4 regions of the Thermacetogenium phaeum DSM 12270 genome follow, and region 1 is predicted to be linked to each of the others. Evidence: riboswitches for the same ligand, from Rfam matches in the RefSeq annotation. Region 1 holds a riboswitch; each other region holds the start of a gene.

What was found. Region 1 has a riboswitch for molybdenum cofactor ahead of TPH_RS00615 (FecCD family ABC transporter permease). Riboswitches for the same ligand answer to the same signal wherever they lie in the genome.
Region 2: linked by a shared signal. The riboswitch ahead of TPH_RS03220 (hydrogenase small subunit) and the one ahead of TPH_RS00615 (FecCD family ABC transporter permease) in region 1 are both predicted to bind molybdenum cofactor.
Region 3: linked by a shared signal. The riboswitch ahead of TPH_RS13095 (hypothetical protein) and the one ahead of TPH_RS00615 (FecCD family ABC transporter permease) in region 1 are both predicted to bind molybdenum cofactor.
Region 4: linked by a shared signal. The riboswitch ahead of TPH_RS02020 (substrate-binding domain-containing protein) and the one ahead of TPH_RS00615 (FecCD family ABC transporter permease) in region 1 are both predicted to bind molybdenum cofactor.

Annotation. Positions count from the first base shown of each region.
Region 1 is NC_018870.1:107,263-112,944, forward strand. It holds gene TPH_RS00600 (FAD-dependent oxidoreductase) at 1-781, shown strand, start outside; gene TPH_RS00605 (FAD-dependent oxidoreductase) at 1,108-2,769, shown strand; gene TPH_RS00610 (cytochrome c3 family protein) at 2,900-3,448, shown strand; molybdenum cofactor riboswitch at 3,748-3,882, shown strand; gene TPH_RS00615 (FecCD family ABC transporter permease) at 3,937-4,986, shown strand; gene TPH_RS00620 (ABC transporter ATP-binding protein) at 4,983-5,682, shown strand, end outside.
Region 2 is NC_018870.1:655,293-660,974, reverse strand. It holds gene TPH_RS03225 (nickel-dependent hydrogenase large subunit) at 1-1,268, opposite strand, end outside; gene TPH_RS03220 (hydrogenase small subunit) at 1,261-2,328, opposite strand; molybdenum cofactor riboswitch at 2,651-2,769, opposite strand; partial or broken gene tnpC (IS66 family transposase) at 4,070-5,576, opposite strand; gene tnpB (IS66 family insertion sequence element accessory protein TnpB) at 5,682-5,682, opposite strand, start outside.
Region 3 is NC_018870.1:2,652,143-2,657,824, forward strand. It holds gene TPH_RS13090 (helix-turn-helix transcriptional regulator) at 83-1,054, opposite strand; molybdenum cofactor riboswitch at 1,303-1,419, shown strand; gene TPH_RS13095 (hypothetical protein) at 1,521-1,838, shown strand; gene modA (molybdate ABC transporter substrate-binding protein) at 1,869-2,690, shown strand; gene modB (molybdate ABC transporter permease subunit) at 2,731-3,435, shown strand; gene TPH_RS13110 (ATP-binding cassette domain-containing protein) at 3,576-4,259, shown strand; gene TPH_RS13115 (SDR family NAD(P)-dependent oxidoreductase) at 4,847-5,596, shown strand.
Region 4 is NC_018870.1:407,808-413,489, forward strand. It holds gene TPH_RS02010 (slipin family protein) at 1-264, opposite strand, end outside; gene TPH_RS16155 (hypothetical protein) at 422-553, shown strand; gene TPH_RS02015 (NfeD family protein) at 575-1,912, opposite strand; gene TPH_RS02020 (substrate-binding domain-containing protein) at 2,231-3,106, opposite strand; molybdenum cofactor riboswitch at 3,274-3,395, opposite strand; gene TPH_RS02030 (alpha/beta-type small acid-soluble spore protein) at 4,015-4,272, shown strand; gene groL (chaperonin GroEL) at 4,543-5,682, opposite strand, start outside.

The sequences.
Region 1 (5,682 bases):
TACCCCTGTTGGGGTAAACACCGGAGACGGGCACAAAATGGGGATGTGGATAGGTGCCGCTATGCAGCAGGATTATCCTCATCCGGCTATGATCCACACTCAGGCGGGTGCCTGGAGTTACTGCTTCCTTCACGTCAACAAGCACGGCTACCGCTACGAAAATGAGGATAAAACGGCTCAGGCCGTATGCATGTCCAAAATGATGCAGCCGGATAACATCGGTTGGGCGGTATATGACAGCAAGTTCCTGGATCTGCTTCCCGAGACGATAAAAATAGGCGGCGGGATGTTCTGGGATCAGGTCAACCGTACCTGGGGTAAGCCCTTTAATAAAGAAGCCGAACGGGCGATGCTGGAAAGGCACATTAAGCAGGGGCTGGTGGTTACGGCAGACACCATCGAAGAACTGGCACAGAAGATGAAGGTGCCATCTGAAAACCTGAAGGCTACGGTGGAGAGGTACAATCAGCTGGCGGTCATGAAAGACGATGTCGATTTTGGCAAGAGATCTGAGTTGCTCTTCCCGATCGATAAGCCGCCGTTCTACGCCGGGCTGATGAAGAGCGCTCTTCTTGTGGTGGTAGGCGGCTTGTGCGTCAATGCCAAGATGCAGGTGCTCGACAAGAAGGGGAATGTCATTCCCGGGCTCTACGCTGCGGGGAACAACGCCGGCAGTTTCTTTGCTCAGGATTATCCCACCATCTTCCCAGGCCACAGCCATGGAAGATGCATTACCTTCGGTCGCCTTGCCGGACAGTACGCTGCAGCGGAAAGGGTTTAGATTCATTGATATCAAGAGCTCTCACCCCCTTCGTGGGATGGAGGGGGTGAGAGCTTGCTTTCGCTTTCGGGGCAGGTAATGGTTAATACCTTCAAAAAGCGGTCGGGCTTCTGGAGCGGTGTTCTCGCTTGCCGTTAGCGGTTTCTAGCGGCTGTTTGCCCAGAGTATCGAGAGGATGTGGATTGAGGTTCTGGGGGGCGATCTTCAGACCTTAGACGAACTTCTTTATTGATTTTTGCAAGTTATCGCCCTTGTTGTTGCAGCCAATACGCAATCGGGTTCTCCTTACTTGCTATTACAACTTAAGTATTCGAGGGGGAGGAAAGATGGAAAAGGAGAACAAAAAGGGGATTTCGAGGAGGACTTTCATCAAGAGCATGGCTGTTGGCGCTGCTGGCGTAGCTGCGGCCGGAGCCTTGGCTGGGTGCGGAGAGAAAGAGCCTTCAACTTCCGGCGGTGCGAAAGCCGAAAAGGAGGCCAGATACAGCTTTGAAGTTCCGCCGGAACCGATTCCGGCAAAGAACATCAAAAAGACTTTAGAGGCCGATGTCGTTGTTGTCGGTGCCGGACTGTCCGGTCTGTCGGCCGCCGTCCGCGCCAGGGAAAAGGGGGCGAAAGTCATCGTAATCGAGAAGGGCTCGAGCTGGACCGGTCGCGGCGGCCATTTCGGGGTCGCTGAATCCCGGGTTATGAAAAAGATGGGGATCGTCAATGACAAAAAAGAGATCGCCAGGGCTTGGATCGCCCAGTGCGGCAACAGGGCCAACGAAGAGCTGGTCTGGCTTTTTCTCAACAGGAGCGGCGAAGCCATGGACTGGCTGCTTGACAAAGCCGAGGCGGCGAATCTGACAGTAGGTATTCTGGACGCCTATTACAAAGGGCCGACGTATAGGGAATACCCCGGTACCCATATGTTCCTCGGCGGGCCGATGATGAAAGAAGGCAAAGAGCCGGGGCAGGACGTCAGCCTGCTCCTCTACAATGAAGCCAAGAGGCTAGGTGTTGAGTTCTACTTCAAGACACCCGGTGAGCAGCTGGTGAAAGAAGGCAATCGGGTGGTAGGAGTTATTGCCAAAGCTGAGGACGGCTACTACCGTTTCAACGCCTCTAAGGGGGTAGTCCTGGCAACCGGAGATATCGGTGGCGACAAGGAGATGTGTGAGGCTCTTGCGCCATTGGCCCTCAAGGCCAACGGATCTCAGTATTACCCGGTCGGACAAAACACGGGGGACGGGCACAAAATGGGTCTCTGGGTAGGCGGCACCTTTGAGGACCCGCCATTCGCAGCCGTGATCCATCCTCAGGCGTTCTCCTGGCTGAGCTATTTCTTCCTCTTTGTGAACCAGCAGGGGAAGCGCTTTATGAACGAAGATACCTGGGTGCAGGCCAAGTCGCTGGGTGCCATGAGGCAGCCGGGAAAAGGCCCGTGGGCATTCGTCATCTTCGATTCCAAGTGGCCGGAAGAGGTTGCGGCGAGTCTCCCGATAGGGGGCGGCATGTTCTGGGATTCCATGGGCCGGCTCGTCGGCCAGAAGTGGACACCGGATGCCGACCGCAAGACCATTGAGGGCTATATCGAAGGGGGCAAGATCGGCTGGATGGCCGATACTATTGAGGAGCTTGCCGGGAAGATCGGGGTTCCTGCTGAGAATCTCAAAGCCACCGTGGAGCGCTACAATGAGCTTGCCAGAGCTAAAAACGACGTCGACTTCGGCAAGCGCTCCGAGCTGTTGACGACGATCGAAAAGCCGCCTTATTATGCCCTCAAATTCGGAGGCGCCCTCCTGGTGGTTACGGGAGGCCTGAACGTGGACGTCAAGTTGCGGGTCCTAGATAAAGATCATAACCCGATTCCCGGGCTTTACGCAGTCGGCAACGTTTCAGGTGGTCTATACGGTGTAGACTATCCGACCACGATCCCCGGCAACAGCCATGGGAGAGCGCTCACCTGGGGTTATTTGGTCGGATCTACGGTGATGGAAGGGTAAAAATGAGAGCAGCCCGCTTTAAAGAATAGAGGAAGTCTTTAAAAGCGACGCCGATCTGGCGAAAATAACTTCGAAATAAACAGAAAGGTGGCTTTCGGCCATCCTTGTTGGAAGGGGATGTAGATTGGCTGTGGAAGTGAAAAATAGCGAAAGTCAGGCAAAGAAAAGAGCATTTCTAACGCCGAAAAGGATCCTGATAGTTGTTGGTGTAGTGCTGGCTTTGGGTGTGGTCGGAGCGATCGCCTTGAATCAGCTCAGCAAAAACCCGGCATTTTGCGGCACCTGCCATATCATCAAGCCGTACTATGAGAGCTGGAAGAACAGCAACCTGCTCGCCAACAAACACGCCGCTCAGGGTGTCGAGTGTCTGGACTGCCACCACAAGAGCTATCTGGAAAAAGCCCAGGAGGGCATCAACTACATAACGGGCAACTACTCGGAGCCGCTGGAGAAGTTGACGTTCACGAGGGAGCAGTGCCTGGAGTGCCACGAAGAGGATTATGAGCAGGCGGTGGCTGCCACCGAATTTGAGGAATCAAACCCTCACGATTCTCACATGGGCGAGATAGAGTGCACCCAGTGCCATCAGATGCACGACAAATCCAAGGTGATGTGCTCCCAGTGCCACACCTTTAGCTGGTTCGAAGAACTCGATGACAGCTGGGAGATTGAAAGCTGAGGCAGGGCGTCAAAGCCGGAGCTCAAGCCCTCCAAAACCAGAAGTCTAAAATTTAAAAGCCAGTCTCTTTTTGGGCTGGCTTTTTTTATTTTGAAACACCCCCTTAACTCTCGTAGCCGCGCCTTAAACCGCCGGAATCCGGTTGATATCAGGTTTTTTCGAGAGAGGGTGGAGACCATCCTGGCTGGCATGTTTATTGCTATAAATAATAGGCGATTGAAGGTGTTGCTCCGGCGGAAGATTACCGGCGAGTGGCGGTTTGCTGGTAAGTAAAGATCTCTGACATTGATAATTTCATAATGATACTGTATCTCCGAGTCGTTATTGCCTAAAGACGCGCCGGCGTCCATGGCATTTCGACCTGGGCAACCACGGGGTATATTGAGAAATCGATATGCCTACCATGTTTGTAAAGGAGATTCAGGGATTTGGGAAGATATCCTGGTGTCCTTTACACCAGGATTTTTTGTTCCAGGAGGCTTTTTTGAATGCAACCTGTCCTTTTGTGCAGAATAATGCGGCTCAAGACGACAACCGTCTGGTGGAATTATTTGCTGCTGTTCATAACGCTGCTGGCACTGATATTTATTTCACTGCTTTTAGGAAGATATCCGATTACACCCGAACAGATCGTAGGGATTCTGAAAGCCGAACTGTTTTTTAGCGATCGGGCTGTACCTGATACGGTGAGCACCGTCTTTATGGAGATACGCCTGCCGCGGATTATAGCTGCCCTGCTGATTGGAGCGGCATTATCCGTTTCGGGAGCTGTCTACCAGGGGACCTTTAAGAACCCGATGGTATCCCCGGACATACTGGGGGCGTCGGCGGGAGCGGGTTTTGGGGCTGCCCTGGCGATCCTTTGCTCATGGGGCATGAAAGGAATTCACATTGCCTCCTTCGTCTGCGGACTGCTGGCCGTATTCCTGACCTATTTTATAAGCACCCGGATCAAGAGCGGGGATTCGAGTCTGATACTGGTGCTCACAGGAATTTTTGTGGGGACGGTTTTCTCCTCCCTGATCTCCTTGTTCAAAGCCGTAGCCGACCCCTACAATAAGCTCCCTGCAATCACATACTGGCTGATGGGAAGCCTGGTATCGATAAAGTGGAGCAGCATAAAACTGATGATCTTACCCGTACTCACAAGCTCCATAGTGCTGTACCTGGTCCGCTGGCACTTAAACATAATCTCTTTTGGGGACGAAGAGGCACAGGCGCTGGGAGTGGACACGGGCAAGTTAAGGATAATCGTTATCCTGTGCGCCACCCTGTTAACCACCTCGGCGGTTTCGGTCAGCGGGATGATCGGCTGGGTGGGACTGGTCATACCCCATCTGGCCAGAGCCCTTATAGGGCCGGACTACCAGAACCTGTTGCCGGTCTCAATCTTAGTAGGGGGCTCCTTTCTCCTGCTGGTGGACACCATGGCTCGCTCCTTACTGCCGATGGAAATACCCTTGGGCATCTTAACCTCATTAATAGGAGCGCCATTTTTCCTATACCTATTAACAAAAACAAGGAAGGGTTGGAGATGAAACTAAAACTGCAGGACCTTGCCTTTGCGTATGAAAAGAACAACGAAGTGCTGCGCGGCGTGACCCTGGAAGTAGAATCAGGAGAAGTCCTCTGTCTGTTAGGTCCAAACGGAGCCGGGAAGACGACCCTCTTTAAAAGCATCTTGGGCTTACTGAAGCCGTCGAAGGGGAAAGTACTCATTGACGGCAAAGACGTTCGCGATTACCCCCGAAAAGAACTGGCGCATTACCTGGGCTATGTACCGCAGAACCACATACCGCCGTTCCCCTTCCGGGTGCTCGAAGTGGTACTCATGGGGAGGACGGCCCACATCAACAACTTTGCCGTGCCTTCGACCGTAGACGTCGAAATCGCCCGGGAAGCCATGAGGCGCTTGAACATCGGCCACCTGGAAAACAGAAACTACGCTGAAATAAGCGGAGGCGAGAGGCAGTTGGTCCTGATTGCCCGTGCTTTGGCCCAAAAGCCGGGGATTCTGGTTTTGGACGAACCCACATCCAACCTGGATTTCGGAAATCAGCTGCGCATCCTAAGACACATCAAAAGATTGGCCGAAAGCGGACTGACCGTAGTGATGTCCTCCCACTTTCCCGAACACGCCTTCTATTGCGGCAGCAAAGTGGCGGTAATGCAAAAGGGGCGGATTATCCATGTGGGCAGGCCGGAGGAGGTGATCACCGGACAAAATCTAAAGG
Region 2 (5,682 bases), 550 kb from region 1:
GGCTGCCCCTTCTCGTCACGCGGCCCTCCGTTCCAGGTAGTCGGCACAACGGCGTTGTACTTTTCGATGCGCCCGCCTTTGATCTTGATCCAGTGCCCGAGGGCACCCCTTGCTGCTTCGGTAAGGCCGACACCTTCCGCTTCCCGGGGTACTTCGTGGGGAGTGCAGGTCGGTTCACCCGGCTGCAGCTGCTCAAGCCAGCCGGCCATGGCATGGGCCAGTTTTTTGCACTCCAGAGCTCTGGCGGCATGGCGTCCCATCACGGAGAAGGCCTTTTCCCCTAAACTTCTAATCTCTGGGTCTCCGGCAACCCACATCCGGGCGAGCGGCCCCACTTCATGGACCTTGCCGTCATAGCGCGGCGCCTTCATCCAGGAGTAAGCCCCTTCTTTCTTCGGTGCCGGGGTAATCACGCTTTCCGTGGGCTTCTTACCCCCGGTGTCATCCTCATACCAGGAGTATTTGACGTCCTCGGTGATCTTGTCGGGGTCAACTTCCCCGTCAACACCTTCGGTGTAGCGGCCGCGCTTGAAGAAGAGCTCACCGTCGTCATCCACGGGGAAGGCGCCGTAGGCCAGCATGTTCCCACAGCCCTTGCCTATCTCCAGCCAGTCCTGATAGACTTCGGCAATCGCCAAGACGTCGGGCACATAGACGTTCTCGATAAAAGATGTCAGCTCCGCCAGCCGGAACTTGAAATTGATGATCTTTTGGGCATCTACCGTTTCGGTGACGCCTCCCGGAACGATGGCGCGCTGTCCGGGTGCTCTCCCCCCGAAGATGGCCAGCATTTCATGCGCTTTTTTGCGCATTTCCAGAGCCTGCAGGTAGTGATTGACCGCGGCGCTGTTCACTGCTTCCGGAAGCCGGTAATCCCCCTCGTAGCGGGGAGCCAGCGGCAGAATGTTGTCCGGGGCCTTTACGTAGTCCAGTGCTGCCAGATGGTAAAAATGCAGTATGTGGGATTGGATGTAGTTGGCCCCCAGGATCAGGTTACGGATTATTCTTCCATTGCCAGGCGGTTTGATCCCGAAAGCATCGTCAAGGGCCAGGGTGGCTGCCGTGGCGTGGCCGATGGGGCAGACTCCGCAGATCCTCTGGACGATCTCCTGGGCGTCCCTGGGGTCGTGACCGCGCAGGATCAGCTCCACCCCGCGGAAAAGCGTGCCGCTGCTTTTAGCTTCGGTTACTTTTCCTCCCTCAACCTCCACTTCGATCTTCAGGTGCCCCTCGATCCTCGTTACCGGGTCGACGATGACTTTAGGCATTTTCCTTCACCTGCCCCTCCTCTTTTTTCCCGATCCTGCCTTTGGCTATATTGCCTATGAGATGGGCGCCTATCCCCGCCGCCACGGCCACCCCCAGGGCGCCGCCTACGGCGTCAGCGGTGGCGTTGATGTTGGGCAGATGAATGGGTTCCATCCTCTCATAGAAGGGAACGGCACAGCCGGGGAATCCCTTTTCCGTACAGGCAGTGCAGGGCGCCCCCGCTTTCAGGCACCAGCTGACCCCACCGTTCCACATCCTGTCGAAGCTGTCGCAGTGGGCCTGCGGCCCCTTGCAGCCGAGCTCCAGCAGGCAGCCCGGCTCGCTGAAGTTTTTAGCAAATATGCTGTTGTCGAAATACTGCCGCCGCGGGCAGTTGTCGTGGACGCACTTCCCGAAGAATACTTTTGGCCTCCCGAAGTCATCCAGCTCAGGCGCCTCTTTAAACAGCAACAGGTGTGCCAGCGTACCCACCACCCAGTCGGGATGCGGTGGGCATCCGGCCACGTTGATCACCTGGGTGCTGATTCCGGCCTCCTTGAAAACATCCCGCACGCCCTTACACCCGGTAGGATTGGGCTTGGCAGCGGGGATCCCCCCAAAAGCCGCACAGGTCCCAACGGCCAAAACGGCAGAAGCTTCGGCTCCCAGTTCCTTTACTCTCTCCAAAAAGGTGATCTCTTTTCCATCTCTTTCCCCTACAGTGCAGTAGATCCCTCCGTCCTTGGTGGGAACGGCTCCTTCCACAACCAGGTAATAGTTGCCAGCTTCTTTTGTATCATCGATCACCCTCATCGCCAGTTCACCGGCAGCTGCAGAAATGTTGGGATGGAACTTGAGATCAATGACTTCTGTCAGGATTTCCTTAACCCCCGGCTGAGTAGAATTCAGCAGTGAAATGGAGCATCCGGTACAGCTCGCACCCTGAATCCAGATCACCGGAGGGTTCCCCGCCGCAGGCAAGGATCTAGCCAGCTCCGGCAGTAGCAACTGGCTGAGCCCCGCGGCCGCCACCGAACCGGCGCAGAGCTTTAAAAATTCGCGGCGGTTGATCTCTCTCATATTAATCCCTCCTTGTTGAATCTTTTATCTAACGAAAACAAGACCATTAACAGAAACTTATCCCCCCTTCCCCTTAACACGCCGGAGTAGAATGTTTTTTCTGAATAAAAAAGCAGCGGGCAGTAATGCGGTAGAGGCGTAATGACAAACCACCGGTGCAGGTTTCTTCTCTTTACTGCACCCTTATGCTGCCCGCCGCAAATTTTTTTCTCTATGATTTTGCAGATTTTGCGGCAGGCCTCTCGAAAAAGCCGGGAAGGTTTATCAGCCAAAGAGCCGGATATCCCCCAGGAATAGCCGGCCCCCCAAACTTATCAGTTAATAGCATTATCCTGTTCACCCTTTCCGCAACGGGAGGCCTACCCGTTTCCGGACGAACCCTACCGACTCACCCGCCATAGCCAAAGCCACAGGCAAATGAATTCGGGGAACGTAATTAACGCACATCATGCGAGTAATGATAATTAATCCCGTCTGTTAATAATACTACATCGGTAGAGCAAATCCTTCCGGGAGCGCACCCTGTATACAGAATACTTTATCTGGCAACAAGTGCTGTAATTCCCATCCCAGTAGATTCTTCTCGCCCCCATAAAGCCCACCCAGAGAGGCCTGCTTTCAAACTCAATTAACCAGATTAACCGGCATTATCAGCAGCATCTTATATTTATGTTGCCCCCTTGCTCGCCGGTCTTTTGCCAGGTACCATTAATCAGTGCCGCCTAACCCTTCCCTTCTCTGGTGTGAACCGATAGCCCACTTTACTCTCCATCACCACCGCATCAGATTTCCCTATATAAAAACTCAATGCAACGACTACCGCCATCAGCTCCATATGCAAAAAGAATGCCAGGTTTCAGCAAAAACTTTCATTGCCGTCAGAACGGCAATGTCGCTGCGAAAATGCACTCCTCCGCCGAAGCTGCGTCTCAAAACAGGACGCCGTTTTTTCGAAAATGCATCTTCAACCAGACATCGGTCAAAAAGGATGGCGCCAAGAGGCCTTAAGGACAGAATGACAAGCCCCTTCCAGGAAGGTGGCTCCGAATTAGGCAAAAACGGCAAGGAAGGAAACCCCCTTGCCTTCGATTGCTTTTCTGCTGGTTAGGTGGCATGGGACTCTTTCAACCCACTGGCTCAGCAGACATGCCGGGCGCACAAAAAAAACAGTTCCCGATAGAGAACTGTCTTTTTTTGATATTCATGTGACCAAAAACTCTGGAACAAAAAGAGTGTTGCCAGCGTGGATTTTCAGAATTCGCTGCTATTTAACAAAATTCGGCTGGTACCCGGAACATCTGCGAGGAGGTAAACTAGCTCCTTTATGGAGACTGTTGAATAAATGGCTTCTTATAGAAACTTGTTGTTATTACATAACCTAAAATTAACCTAAAAATGGTATATGCCTGGTTTAATTCGCTGATAGGTATATGAAAAACTTTTTGAAACTTAATATATACAGGCGTTAAAGAAAGCATCAGTGCTGGGAGTCCAATAATACTTTGTCTCTCCATATTTAAACGCCATCGGCCTTCTTTTTTTTATGTTATTTATTATGTTTTCTATTCCAATCAAAGCGCCCAAGTACTAAATATAGAATAAAGGATATTACCAAATATCTTGTTGGTTTAAATGTTGTAGCAGTTTCTTGTTGTAGCTTTATTAATAAATACTGTGCGCCTAAAAGTAAGCGTAAAATAACCCCCACCTTGTGTTTGAGGTGGGGGCTTAAGCATTCCAATTAATTCATCCGGCAGGTAGGGGGTAAGGTTTCGGACCAGGGGAGGAGCCGGTCCAACGCCTCTTCATCCTGGGGGTCCAGGTTGGGAAGTTTTTCGAAGAGGTAAGTGAGATAGTGGAAGGGGTTTAACCCATTCTCCTTGGCCGTTTCTATGATACTGTAGACAATAGCGCTGGCCCTCGCACCCCGAGGGGTGTTGGCAAATAGCCAGTTCTTGCGGCCAATAACAAAGGGTTTTATAGAACGCTCGCTGCGGTTGTTATCAATTTCCAAACGCCCGTCTTGTAAAAAGGCCGTTAGCTTATCCCATTGGCCCAGGCAATAGTAAACCGCCTGCCCAAAGGTACTTTTGGGCAACACTTTCGCTTTCTGCTTCTTCAGCCATGCCAAAAAGTCCTCCAGCACGGGCCGGCTGCGCCCCTGCCGTATTTGATATCGTTCCTCCGGGGTTTTGTCTTTAAGCTCGCGCTCTATGGCAAAAAGCCTGTTGCAGAACTCCAGCCCCTCCCGGGCAGCCACTGCTTTGTTTCTTTTATCTTGCGGCAGGGCTTTTAAAGCTTCGTCAAACTTGCGCCGGGCATGGGCCCAGCAGCCCACCAGGGTGACCCCGGAAAGTCCATTGTAGCCGTCATAGCCGTCAACATGCAAATAGCCCTTAAAACCTGCCAGGAACCGGCGGGGGTGTTTGCCGGCCCGGGTGGTCTGGTAGTCGTAAAGGATAATCGGGGGACCGTCCCACCCGCTACGGTAAAGCCAGAGGAATGATTTGGTGGTAGGCTCCCTTCCCGGTTCATGAAGTACCTGTAATGTGGTTTCGTCGGCATGGAGAATGTCTCTTTTGAGGAGGTGTTCATGAAGACGGTCGTAAATAAGGGTTAAGTAGGTGTTAGCTCCATGAAGCACCCAGTTGGCCATGGTCTGCCGGGAAAGGTCTATCCCCAAACTTTTAAACTGCTGCTCCTGGCGGTAGAGGGGCAATCCTGCCCCGTATTTCTGGGTCATAATGTAGGCCATGAGGGAGGACTTCCCGGAAGTACAGGAGCAAGCATAGGCGCCGTGATAACAGGAGTGGTTATTTCTTCTTTCTCGCAGCGGCGGCAGGAATAGACGTAGCGCACGTGCTTAACCACTTTCACCTGGGCCGGGATGATTTTGAGCTCTTGCCGCACCTCAGTGCTCATTTCATGTAAAGGGCCACCGCAGCACGGGCAGACCCGCTCCTCTTCGGGCAGACGGTGCTCTACTATTTCTACCGGCAGTTTTTCCAGGTTCATCTCCCGGCGGGTACGTGTTTTGCGGCGCTGGTAGGTGATGGTCTCCAAATCCGGCTCCGCTTCCTCCGGCCGGGCTTCCACTTCCGCTTCGTTAAAAAGCGTTCGCTGGAAGAACCGAATTGCCGTTTCTTGCTTAAACGGAACTGCTCCATAAACCAGTTTAATTTAGCGGTCAGTTCGGCGTTTTGTTGTTCCAGGTGGACACATCGCTCTCGCAGCTCTTCTATAGTCATGGTGGCGATAGATTGGAGTGTTCATGCTTTAAGGATTCGACGAATCGTGTCGAATTCCTCTAGAATCAACCACAGACAAAAAATATTTCTTTCTAGTGATTTCTTT
Region 3 (5,682 bases), 390 kb from region 1:
TTCCCGCCTCTTCCCGGCCTGGCGATCGACCTGGAAACCCTATTGTAAAGCCCTGGCCGGGTAAAGCACTTCCTTTCATTCACTAAAGTTCAGCGATGAGGTCGCCCATCCGGGAAATGTCATAGGTGCCCATCCCCTCCACCTCCCTGCGGAAATCCGGAGAATGGAGGATGGACAGAATCGCCCGGGCGAAGGGCTTATTCAGGTCCTCCCGGCGGATCACCAGGTCGTAGCGCTCCTTCTGCAGGGGGATAAAGTCGATCCCCTTCACCTGCCCGGCCACCGCCTCGGCACCGAGTCCCACATCGGCCTCTCCACGGGCGACACAGCTGGCCACCGCCAGATGGGTCATTTCCACCCGCTCGTAGCCCCGCACCAGGTGCCGGTCGAGGCCCAGCCTGCGCAGCTTTTCATCCAGCAGGACGCGGCAGCCGGAACCGGGCTCCCGATTGACAAACCGGATACCGGGTTTGACCAGGTCGGTCCAGCCGGTGATCCCCAGGGGGTTCCCCCCGGCCACATAAAACCCAGCGGTGCGGTAAACCAGGTTGTAGACGACAACCGGTTGGCCGGGGAGAATGCGCCTGATGTAAGGAATATTGTATTCGTCCGTGTCACCGTCCCAGAGGTGGCAGGTGGCCACATTCGCCCTGCGGTGATAAAGGGCGAACAGGCCGTTGCTGCTCCCGCTGTGGTTGCGCAGGCAGCTGCACCCTGGGAGCACCCTCTCCAGGTGCCTTTCCAGAATGTCCAGGACGGCATCCTGGCCGCAGATGATTACCGGCTCACGGGACGGGGCCAGGGGAGAGGGTGCTCCCGCGGCGGCCGGTCCCCCGCCGGTTGGCGGCGCTACCCCGGGAGCAGGCTGTACCCCTGAGAAATCATCCCGCGCCCTCCATTTAAAGGCCTCCAGGTCGGAGGCCTCTACCCGTACCTTACGCCCCACCCGGTAAGCTTTCAGTTCTCCCCGCTTGATCAGTTCGTAGACGGTATAGCGGGAGATCTTGAGGAGTTCGGCCACCTCTCTGGGGGTATAGGAAATATCACCCGGCATTTTCGTTACCCCGTTCACGTTTATTTTATGATTGATTTTAATTATACCAAATATTATAATAACATCTAATAATAGTTATATTAGTTTATGTTTGTTTGCGTTTGTTTATGTTTGGTGGAGATGTTGTTCCCCAGCTTCCTCCCCCGCAGCCGACCGGCCGTCGAGCCGGAATGCAGGAACCACTTCGCGGTGGCAGTGGGGAACGATGACAAGGGATGGAAATTATAAGTCAGGGCCGTCCCCTGTGACTCATTCAGACACTCCGAGCCGGACCGCCTAAACCGGCGGGCATGGCGGCCGGCCGCCAGGGTGTAGCTGGAAACGGCTGCGCCTCCCGTTTGGAAAGGAGTGAAGAACAATGCAGCATGTCTTTCTCTGACCAGCACGGTACTGCTGTCGTCGGAGCAGGCTCTTGCCCCGACAGCGCGGCTGGTCTTCTATTTTACCCTTGTCATGAATCCAGGAGATGCCGGCCACTCCAACCAGGGCATCCAGCAACAACAAAATTGCCACTGCCGGAGGAGGTCATTTCGCGGACGAGCTCAGGCCGCAGCCAGCCGGTTATGTGAAACCAGATATCACCGATACCCCCCGGATGCCTGTAACAGGAAGCCGTTCAAGCATCGTGGTCCATTCCCGGTACCAGGCCACCCTGCCGGTGATCGCCTTCATCCCTTCCTTTGCCTGGGGGCACTACCCCCGGCTCTCGGTGAGCTGCTCACCGTTCTGGTGGCCGAAATTACGGGAAATGGAGAAAGTGGCGTTTATTATAAGGCTAGCGTAACAAATAAAATAACAAAGGAGCGTGAACTTTATGAAAGCTCATTTTTTGAAAAAGCTGGCTGCAGAAGCGCTGTTGGCGCTGCTGGTGGTATTGGCGGCAACGGGATGTGGCCACCAGAGCGGCACCGGCAAGCCGAGCACCGGGGTGCCGCAGAAGCAGAAAGAAGTTATCGTCTCGGCAGCCATCAGCCTGAAGGACGCTCTGGAGCAAATCAAAAAGAATTACACCGAGAAATACCCGGAGGTGAAGCTGACCTGCAACCTGGGCTCCTCCGGCAGCCTGCAGAAACAGATCGAGCAGGGAGCCCCGGCCGACCTGTTCATTTCCGCCGGAGCCAGCCAGATGGACCAGCTGGCCGCCAAAGGGCTGATCGATACCGCCAGCAGGATTACCCTCTTGGGCAACGAGCTGGTACTGATAACTCCCCAAAACGGCCCTGAGATCAGGGATTTCAGTGATCTGGCCGGCCCGGCGGTAAAGAAGATCGCCCTCGGACTTCCGGATACAGTACCGGCCGGCAAGTACAGCCAGGAAACCCTGGTCAACCTGAAGCTGTGGGACCGATTGCAGCCCAAACTGGTCATGGCCAACAATGTGCGCCAGGTGCTCACCTATGTGGAAACCGGGGATGTGGACGCCGGCTTCGTCTACCGCTCCGATGTCCTGGCGGGTAAAAACATCCGTGTTGCTCTGACAGTACCGGACAACCTGCACAAACCCATCGTCTACCCGGCGGCGGTGCTGAAAAATGCCCGCCAGAAGGATGAGGCCAGGAAGTTCTTAAACTACCTCGCCTCACCGGAGGGGATGCAGGTCTTCGAAGAGTACGGCTTCAAGTCGGGAAAGAAGTAAGGAACATACGCTGGTTGTTGCCGCCGGGGGAGGTTTGAACATGCTTGATGAAAAAATCCTGATACCAGCACTTTTATCCCTCAGGGTTGCCGTGCTGGCAGTGGTGCTGGCCTTCATCGCCGGGGTACCCGTGGCCAGGTTGATGGCCGGCCGGGACTTTCCCGGCAAGGAGGTGGTTGAGGCAGTCCTCACCCTCCCCCTGGTACTCCCACCTACAGTGGTGGGGTTCGGTCTCCTCTTCCTCTTCGGCAAGCACGGCCCCCTGGGCCTGCTACTGGAAAAGTTATGGGGAGTATCGGTGGTCTTCAACTGGTGGGGGGCGGTGGTGGCATCTACAGTGGTGGCCTTCCCCCTCCTCTACCAGACTGTCCGGGCGTCCTTCCAGTCGGTGGACCGGAACCTGGAAAACGCCGCCCGCACCCTGGGGGCCGGGGAATGGCGGGTCTTCTGGACCATCAGCCTACCCCTGGCCTGGCCGGGGCTGGTGGCAGGGACGGTGATGGCCTTCGCCCGAGCCCTGGGGGAATTCGGGGCAACCTTAATGATCGCCGGCAACATCCCCGGCCGGACCCAGACGGTGCCCCTGGCCATCTACGCCGCCACCGAGTCCGGAGAAAACCGCATCGCCCTGGTCCTGGTGGGGATCATGACCCTCCTCAGTTTCGTCTTTATCCTGGGGGTCAACCTCTGGAGCAGGCACAGGTTAAAGCGCTGGACCATAAAAGAGAAACTGCCCCGGAGCTGAGCCATCCCCGGCTGGGATATACCGCTCGGAACAGCCGAAGCAAGCCGTTTTCCTGCCCGGACAAGGTCAGAAACAGGTTCTGATAATCCTGTTCAGACCAGTCAAAAAAGCTTATTTCCCAAGGAATAGGGTGACTGCTTATGGAAAATCTCTTGACCGTAACCATTGACAAGCAACTCCCCTCCTTCCGCCTCCGGTTGAATCTCCGGGTCCTGAATGAGTTTCTGGTGGTGGTTGGGCCCTCTGGGGCCGGAAAAACCACTTTTCTGCAGTGTCTCTCGGGGCTGCAGAGGCCGGAGCGGGGAGAGATCGTATTGAATGGTCGGGTGCTCTTTTCGAGCGCCAACAGGATCAATCTTCCTCCCAGGCTCCGCCAGGTAGGATACGTCTTCCAGGATTACGCCCTGTTCCCCCACCTGACCGTGGAGCAGAACGCCGCCTACGGTATGAAAAAGCGGCGGAACGGTCTGGAGGTACAGGAGATGCTGGAAATGCTGCAGATCAGCCATCTGGCCAAGCGCTACCCGGGACAGATCTCAGGCGGCGAACAGCAGCGTACCGCCCTGGCCCGGGCGCTCCTGGCCGACCCGAAACTCCTGCTCCTGGATGAGCCCCTCTCCGCCCTGGATCACGAAACCAGGATCAAGCTGCGGGGAGAGCTAAAGACCCTGCAGCGGCGCTGGGACATCCCCTTCATTCTGGTCACCCACGACCCGGAAGAGGCAGCCGTCCTGGGGGACCGGGTGGTGCGTCTGGAAAGGGGAGAGGTGGTTTGGATCTCCACCACCAGGAAACGCCCTGACTGTACAATCAGGCATGGATAGAAAAAATCCGCCCACGCTGAATTATTCTTCAGGGACCTCCTCCTAAAGGAGGTGGGCTTCCTCTTTCATTAAGAAAAGCTTACGCGGAGGTAGGGGTTGCTCCCCAGTATCCGCACAGCGGCCTCCCTCTCCGGAGGCTTGAGCTCGGGCGGGTCCAGCCCTGCGGCCTGATTGGGGCTCAGGCCAAGCCCTTTCCTCAGAATGACAAGTGCGGCGTTTACGTCCCTGTCGCCTTTCCATCCGCACTCGCACTCAATTACCCAGGGGAATTCGTTCCCCTCTACTTTATCGTGAAATACAGCATAATTACTCTCAAATCTGCTCCGGCTGGTTCCCGTCGTTGAAGATGCCGTCCCGGACGAGTGCCATGCCCGCTTCAGGCCAGCTCCAGGCGAATATAAGCATCACGAAATCAACCCCGAAGGGAAAGGCGTGCGATGGAATTCCCTTGTTCCGGGTCTTTTTTCTGCGGCGGTGGATGCGGAAGGCTGACCTTTCCCTGCCCGGAGCAAACCGGCCGCCTTTCGCATAAGGAGAACCTCCACATCACACAATAAGATTACACAATAAGATGAGGAGGTCAGCCAATGCCGGTACTAAAAGACAAGGTAGCCATAGTTACGGGAGGCAGCTCCGGGATCGGAAGGAGCATCGCCCTTCTATTCGCAGAAGAGGGTGCGCGCCTGGTCGTGGCGGACATCCGGGAGAACCCCCGGGAGGGGGGCAAACCCACCCATCTGGAAATCCAGGACAAGGGTGGGCAGGCCATCTTCCAGCCGACAGATGTCAGTAAAATCGACGACCTGAAAAAGATGGTGGACAAGACCGTTGCCACCTACCAGCGCCTGGACATCCTGGTGAACAACGCCGGGATCTTCATGATGAAACCCATCACCGAGGTGACGGAGGAAGAGTACGACAGAATGATGGCCATCAACGTCAAGGGAACCTACTTCGCCGCCAAGTTTGCGGCCGAAGAGATGCTGAAGCGCGGCATTAAGGGGACGGTCATCAATCTCTCCAGTATCGCCGGGATCAACGGGTTTGCAGAGGCCACAACCTACTGCACATCGAAGGGAGCGGTCACCAACCTGACAAGAGCGCTGGCAGCGGAACTGGGGTCGAAGGGGATCAGGGTCAATGCCATCAACCCCGGAGTGATCGCCACTCAGATGACCCAGGTCGATGTCCCCGTCGTTGGTAAGTTCGAAGTGCCCTTAAAGCGGGACGGAAAAACCGAAGAGATCGCCGCCTGTGCCCTCTTTCTGGCCAGCGATGCCGCCTCTTATGTCACCGGAATCAACCTGGTCGCCGACGGCGGCTACACGGCTGTCTGATCAAAGGCCACCGTCTCCGGTGGCCTTGCCCATTCCTTAAGACAGCTCTTCTTCCCTCTGCTATAAGCTTTTTTCGTGCCGTACCT
Region 4 (5,682 bases), 300 kb from region 1:
CCGGAAGTAGACGACGGCGTTGACCTTGACGGTGACGTTATCTTTGGTTATGACCTCCTGGGTGGGGACGTCCATGGTGATCACGCGCAGGTCAACCTTCTGCATCCTCTCGATCCCCGGGATGAGGAAGATGATCCCCGGCCCCCTGGCTCCGACGCAGCGCCCGAGGCGGAAGATGACACCCCTCTCGTATTCCTGGACGATGCGCAGGGAGGAGGCAATCAGCAGCAGAATAAGTATAACCAGTGGAAAATAACCCGGCATTGTGTTTTCCCGGCAGGCAGATATGCCCCCGGGATGGTCACCCCTTTCGTTTGTTTTATTATTATATTGCCTTGAAAATGCGTCGGCCTTCCATAGGTCGCTCGCCGGTTGAGCCGGCGGTTTGGTTTTTAACGTGCCGCCTGAGGGGCGGCGGTCTATGTCGGGTTCTCCGCCGGTCTACCGCTTCGCTCTTGATTGCAGGCCGGACAGGACGACGGCTCGCCTGCTGCGTTCGCCTTTTCACGCGGCGAAGGGAGGCAGCCCGCCGTCGGAAAAAAGGCTGCCTTGATCCCGGTGGCCGGATGTCACCCTAGGCTCGCCGCACCCGCAGGTTCAGTCCCTCCATGGCGGTGATCACCACCTTTTCGCCTGCCTTGATGGGGCCCTCTTCGGATACTGCCCGCCAGAGTTCGCCTTCGACGAAGACCAGGCCCTCCGGGAGCAGGTCCGAGCGGGCCGTTCCCATGCGCCCGATCAATCCTTCGCTTCCTGTGGTCACGGCTCTTTTCTGCCCCCGGACTACGGCTGTGACCAACAGCGCCACCAGGGCGGCGAACACCAGGGCGGTGGTGACGATCAGGGAGATGTTGATCCCTATTCCGGGAGGGCCGCCGCTGAAGAGAAGCAGCGATCCGGTGACGAAGGAAATCACTCCTCCGGCACCCAAGATCCCGTGGCTGGGCACGAAGGCCTCGGCGATGAAGAGCCCGAAAGCCAGAATGATCAAGAGCACTCCCCCCCAGTATGCGTCGAGTGTTCCCAGAGAATAGAGGCCGAGCAGCAGGGAAATGGCGCCGGCAACTCCGGGAAAGATCAGGCCGGGGTTGTAGATTTCCACCATCAGGCCGGCCATGCCTACCGTCATCAGGATGTAGGCCAGGTCCGGATTGCTCAGGGCGAGCAGGGTCTTTTCAACGGGGTTCATCGAGAGGTTGACGATGGGGGCGCCTTTCGTCCGGAGCTCCACCCGGGCGCCGCTGCTTAAGGTAACCGTCTTGCCGTCCAGCTGCCGGAGCAGGTCCTCGAGGTCTTGCGCTCGCAGGTCGATGAGGTTGAGCTTCAAGGCTTCGGCATCGGAGTAGGATTTGCTCTCCCGCACCGCCTGCTCCACGGCATCGGCGTTCTTCCCGCGCAGCTGGGCGATGGAGCGCGCCCAGGCGGCGGCGTCCTCGGTGATCTTTTGGCTGGGAATGTCCTGCTGCTGACCGTCGGAGGGGCCGATCCCGACCGGATGGGCGGCGCCGATCCGGCTTCCGGGGGCCATGGCGGCTACGTGGGCGGAAATGGTGATGAAGGTCCCTGCCGATCCCGCCCATCCCCCGGCCGGAGAGACGTAGACGATAACCGGGACCCGGGCGTTGAGGATGGTGGTGACAATCTCCTGGGTGGTGGTGTAGAGGCCGCCCGGGGTGCTGAGTTGAATGACGCAGGCCGTTGCCCCGAGGTTTTCGGCGTGGCGGATGACCCTTTCCAGGTACTTGGCGGTGATGGGAACGACAGCTCCATCGTAACCGGCTACCACCACGGGCGGGTTTCCCTCTACCGCCCGGACGGAAGGGAGCGGCGTCCCCAGGTTCAACAGAAGGGCCAGGAGGAGAATGCTGCCCAGGAGCGCTGCTCCCCGCTTTGCGGCGCGCAAATCGTTCATCTTTCCTCTCCTTTTCCAAGGTGATGAGCTTTTAAATTCTAAGAAGCGCTCATCTATTTTTATTCTACAATATCCTATTCTACAAGGCGAAGATGAACTCCTTTTATCTAAAGGCGGCGGAAATAAGTAACAGCCTTTCCGCCGCCGTGCTCCGGGATCAGCCGCCGCTGCCGGCTTTTCCGCTCCGCCCGGGATTTCTTCTTCGTATCCGGCCCTACCTCCACCGCCATGGGAGGTAAAAGGCCGGCGCTTAAAGAGGGCTTACCGCAATTCGTTTAAAAAAAGTGGTGATCGGGAGGCGATCACCACTTGAGCTTTTTACTGCATTCCGATTTCCTCTTCGCTCTTCCCGGCATCGGGGATGAAGAGCGGCTGGCCGTATTTGTCTACTCCGAAATCACCGATGATTCGCTGGGTTTCGGGGCTGATCATGAATTCCACAAACGCCTTGGCACCAGCGGCATTGACCTTGGGGAACTTTTCCGGGTTGACCTGCATCACGTGATAGATGTTGAGGAGCATCGGGTCCCCTTCCATCAGACTCGCCAGCTTGAGGTTGTCCTTCTGAGCGAGATAGGTTCCTCTGTCGGTGAGGGTGTAGGCGTTCTTCTCGGAGGCCAGGCGCAGGGTGTCCGCCATTCCGCTGCCGGCTTCCAGATACCAGTCGCCGGCGGGGGTCACACCTAATTTATCCCAGATGGCCTTTTCCTTCTTATGAGTGCCGGAGTCATCCCCCCGGGACACGAAGGTGAACCGGCCGTTCATGATCTTCTTAAAGGCCTCAGTTGCGTCCTTCTCTCCCTTGATCTGCGCCGGGTCGTCTGGCGGCCCCACGATGATGAAGTCGTTGTGCATCACCAGTTGGTAGTTGATCACGTCCCCGTTCTCGACCAGAGGCCGTTCCGATGCCGGAGCGTGGGTGAGGAGGACGTCCGCTTCGCCTTTTTTGCCCATTTCCAGGGCCTCTCCTGTGCCCCTGTCGATGGGCTTGACCCTGTACCCGGTTTTCTCCTCGAAGATGGGGATGAGTTCGTCCAGCAAGCCGGTGTCGACGGTGCTGGTGGTTGTGGCCAGGATGACATCCTTCTTTGCAGCGGCCTGTTCCTGCTGTTCACCGCAGCCGGCGGCAAAGGCCAGGATGGAGCAGAGGAACAGAAAAAGGATGCCGGTGGACAATCTTCTGTTCGGCTTCATTATCCAAAACTCCTTTCTTCTCCGGTGTGTTTTCCTCAATCAACTTTTTTGATTCTTCCTTTTGCGGGCGATGTCGTGCTTTAGTCTGTCTTTTTACCATACCCCCTTTTCTTTCTCTCCCGGAGGGGGAAGGAGCAGATAAAAAAAGCCAGGTACGGAAAGTACTCTGGCCCTGTCTTCGCTCTCCTTTCCGTGCCGGGAGGCGCGCTCGTTTCCGAAGCGCACCCAGTGGTCCTGCTGCCATAGCCCAAGAGGCCTTAGGAGGGAGGACTCGGAGAATGTCGTTTTTTCTTTATATTCGCCGTTGGATAAGGAAACCCTTTTTTTTGTCCAGGATGCGGTATCTGCTGAGAGGCGACCTGTCATCCTCGCTTCGCCTGTCCCGTTAGCCGGCCTTCCATAGGTCGCTGGTCGCTCGCCGGTCGACCGGCGGTTTTTTCATGCTCTGTTGGTGCCGCCGGAGGCGGCGTGAGGGTCTGCCCTGAAAATGCGTTTATCCTTGCGCTTGCCCCCGGACTTTCGGTTTAAATTGCCCTAAGACTTGTCGATAGATAAGCAGCCGACCGGCTCCTATGCGCCTTCCCTGCCGCAGAGTCGCCTATCTCGAGATCATATCTCGATTCGGCTGCTCGCTCTGCTCCTTCGTCATGGGCGGGTAACAACCTCCGTCAGGTCGCTGCGCCGGCAAGGATAAATCCTTTTTTCGTTCCTCTGTTAGGGCAGCCGCTGGCGGCATGGTAGTCTGCTGAGAATATTGCCATCTGTTCCGACCGGCAGGCAATCATGACGGCTGATACCGGCGGCCTTGCCGCCATTTTTCGTCAGATATTCTGGAGGTACATCGCCGGAAGGCCGGCCTCTCATATTTCCCATTCCCTTGCGAAAGAATAATGTAAGGGGTGATGCAGATGCCGGAAAAAAAGACAGTAAAAAAGAAAAAGGCAAAGAAGCCCGGGCCGCACGAACGGCTGAAGTGGGAAACCGCCCGGGAGCTCGGCCTCGACGATGACCTGGCCAAAGCCGGGGACGAACTTACCGTCAGAGAAGCGGGAAAGATCGGCGGCCAGATGGTGAGAAAGCTGATCAGGGCCGGCCAGAAGGCGCTGGCCGATGAACAACGAAAACAGACAGCAGCCGAAACGACCCCGGACAGCCCAGAAAAATAAATCAGACAGACCTGATGGCAGCCGCCTTCAGGTTATTTTTTATAAGCCCCATACCACTGCCCCCAGAGCTGTCCCGAAGCGAGCCGTCGTCCTGTCCGGCCTGGAATCAAGAGCGAAGCGGTAGACCGGCGGGTGAACTTGACGTATTTTCATGACAGGTATTCTAACGGTTAGCGGGTAGATGCCGGGAAGGGGGATGCGACTCTTGGTCTGTGATGGGACATAAAAAGGCCCTCCTTTTTACGGAGGGCCTTGTGGTTGGTTTCCGTATTAGTAATCCATGCCCATGCCGCCCGGCATCGAAGGAGGCGTGTTCTCCTTCTTCTGCGGAATTTCGGAGATGAGAGCCTCTGTCGTGAGAAGCATGGAAGCGATGGAGGCGGCGTTCTGGAGGGCGCTTCTGGTGACCTTCAAGGGATCGACAATGCCTTCCTTGACCATATCCACGTACTGCTCGGTCAGGGCATTAAAGCCGATGCCCGCTTTTTCGTTCTTGATCCGTTCGATGACGACCGAACCTTCGAGTCCGGCATTTTCGGCGATCTGGCGCAGCGGCTCCTCCAGGGCGCGGCGCACGATGCGGACGCCTACCAGCACATCCCCTTCGGCCTGAATCTCGTCCAGGGCCGGGATTACGTTCACCAGGCAGGTTCCTCCACCGGGAATGATGCCCTCTTCAACGGCCGCCCGGGTTGCGGAGAGGGCGTCTTCGATGCGGTGCTTTTTCTCCTTGAGCTCGGTTTCGGTAGCGGCGCCGACTTTAATGACAGCTACGCCGCCGGACAGCTTGGCGAGGCGCTCCTGCAGCTTCTCACGGTCGTAGTCGGATGTGGTTTCCTCGATCTGTGCCTTGATCTGGTTGACGCGCATCTTGATCTTGTCGCTTGCTCCGTAACCTTCAACAATGGTGGTCTTCTCCTTATTGATCTTGACCTTTTTCGCCCGCCCGAGCTTATCGATGTCCACATTCTCGAGCTTGAAGCCCATGTCCTCGGAGATGAATGTGCCGCCCGTGAGAATGGCGATATCCTCAAGCATTGCCTTGCGGCGGTCGCCGAACGCTGGGGCCTTAACCGCAGCGCAGTGGAGCACGCCCCGCAGTTTGTTGACGACGAGGGTGGCCAGGGCCTCGCCCTCCACATCCTCGGCGATGATCAGGAAGGGCTTGCCGGTGCGGACGACTCTCTCCAGGAGGGGCAGCAGGTCGCCGACCGCGGAGATCTTCTTCTCGTAGATCAGAATGTAGGGCTCTTCCAGCTCCACTTCCATGGTCTCGGAGTTGGTGACGAAGTAGGGGGAGATGTAGCCGCGGTCGAACTCCATACCTTCGACAACTTCGACCAGGGTCTCGATTCCCTTGGATTCCTCAACGGTGATGACTCCGTCTTTGCCCACCTTCTCCATGGCCTC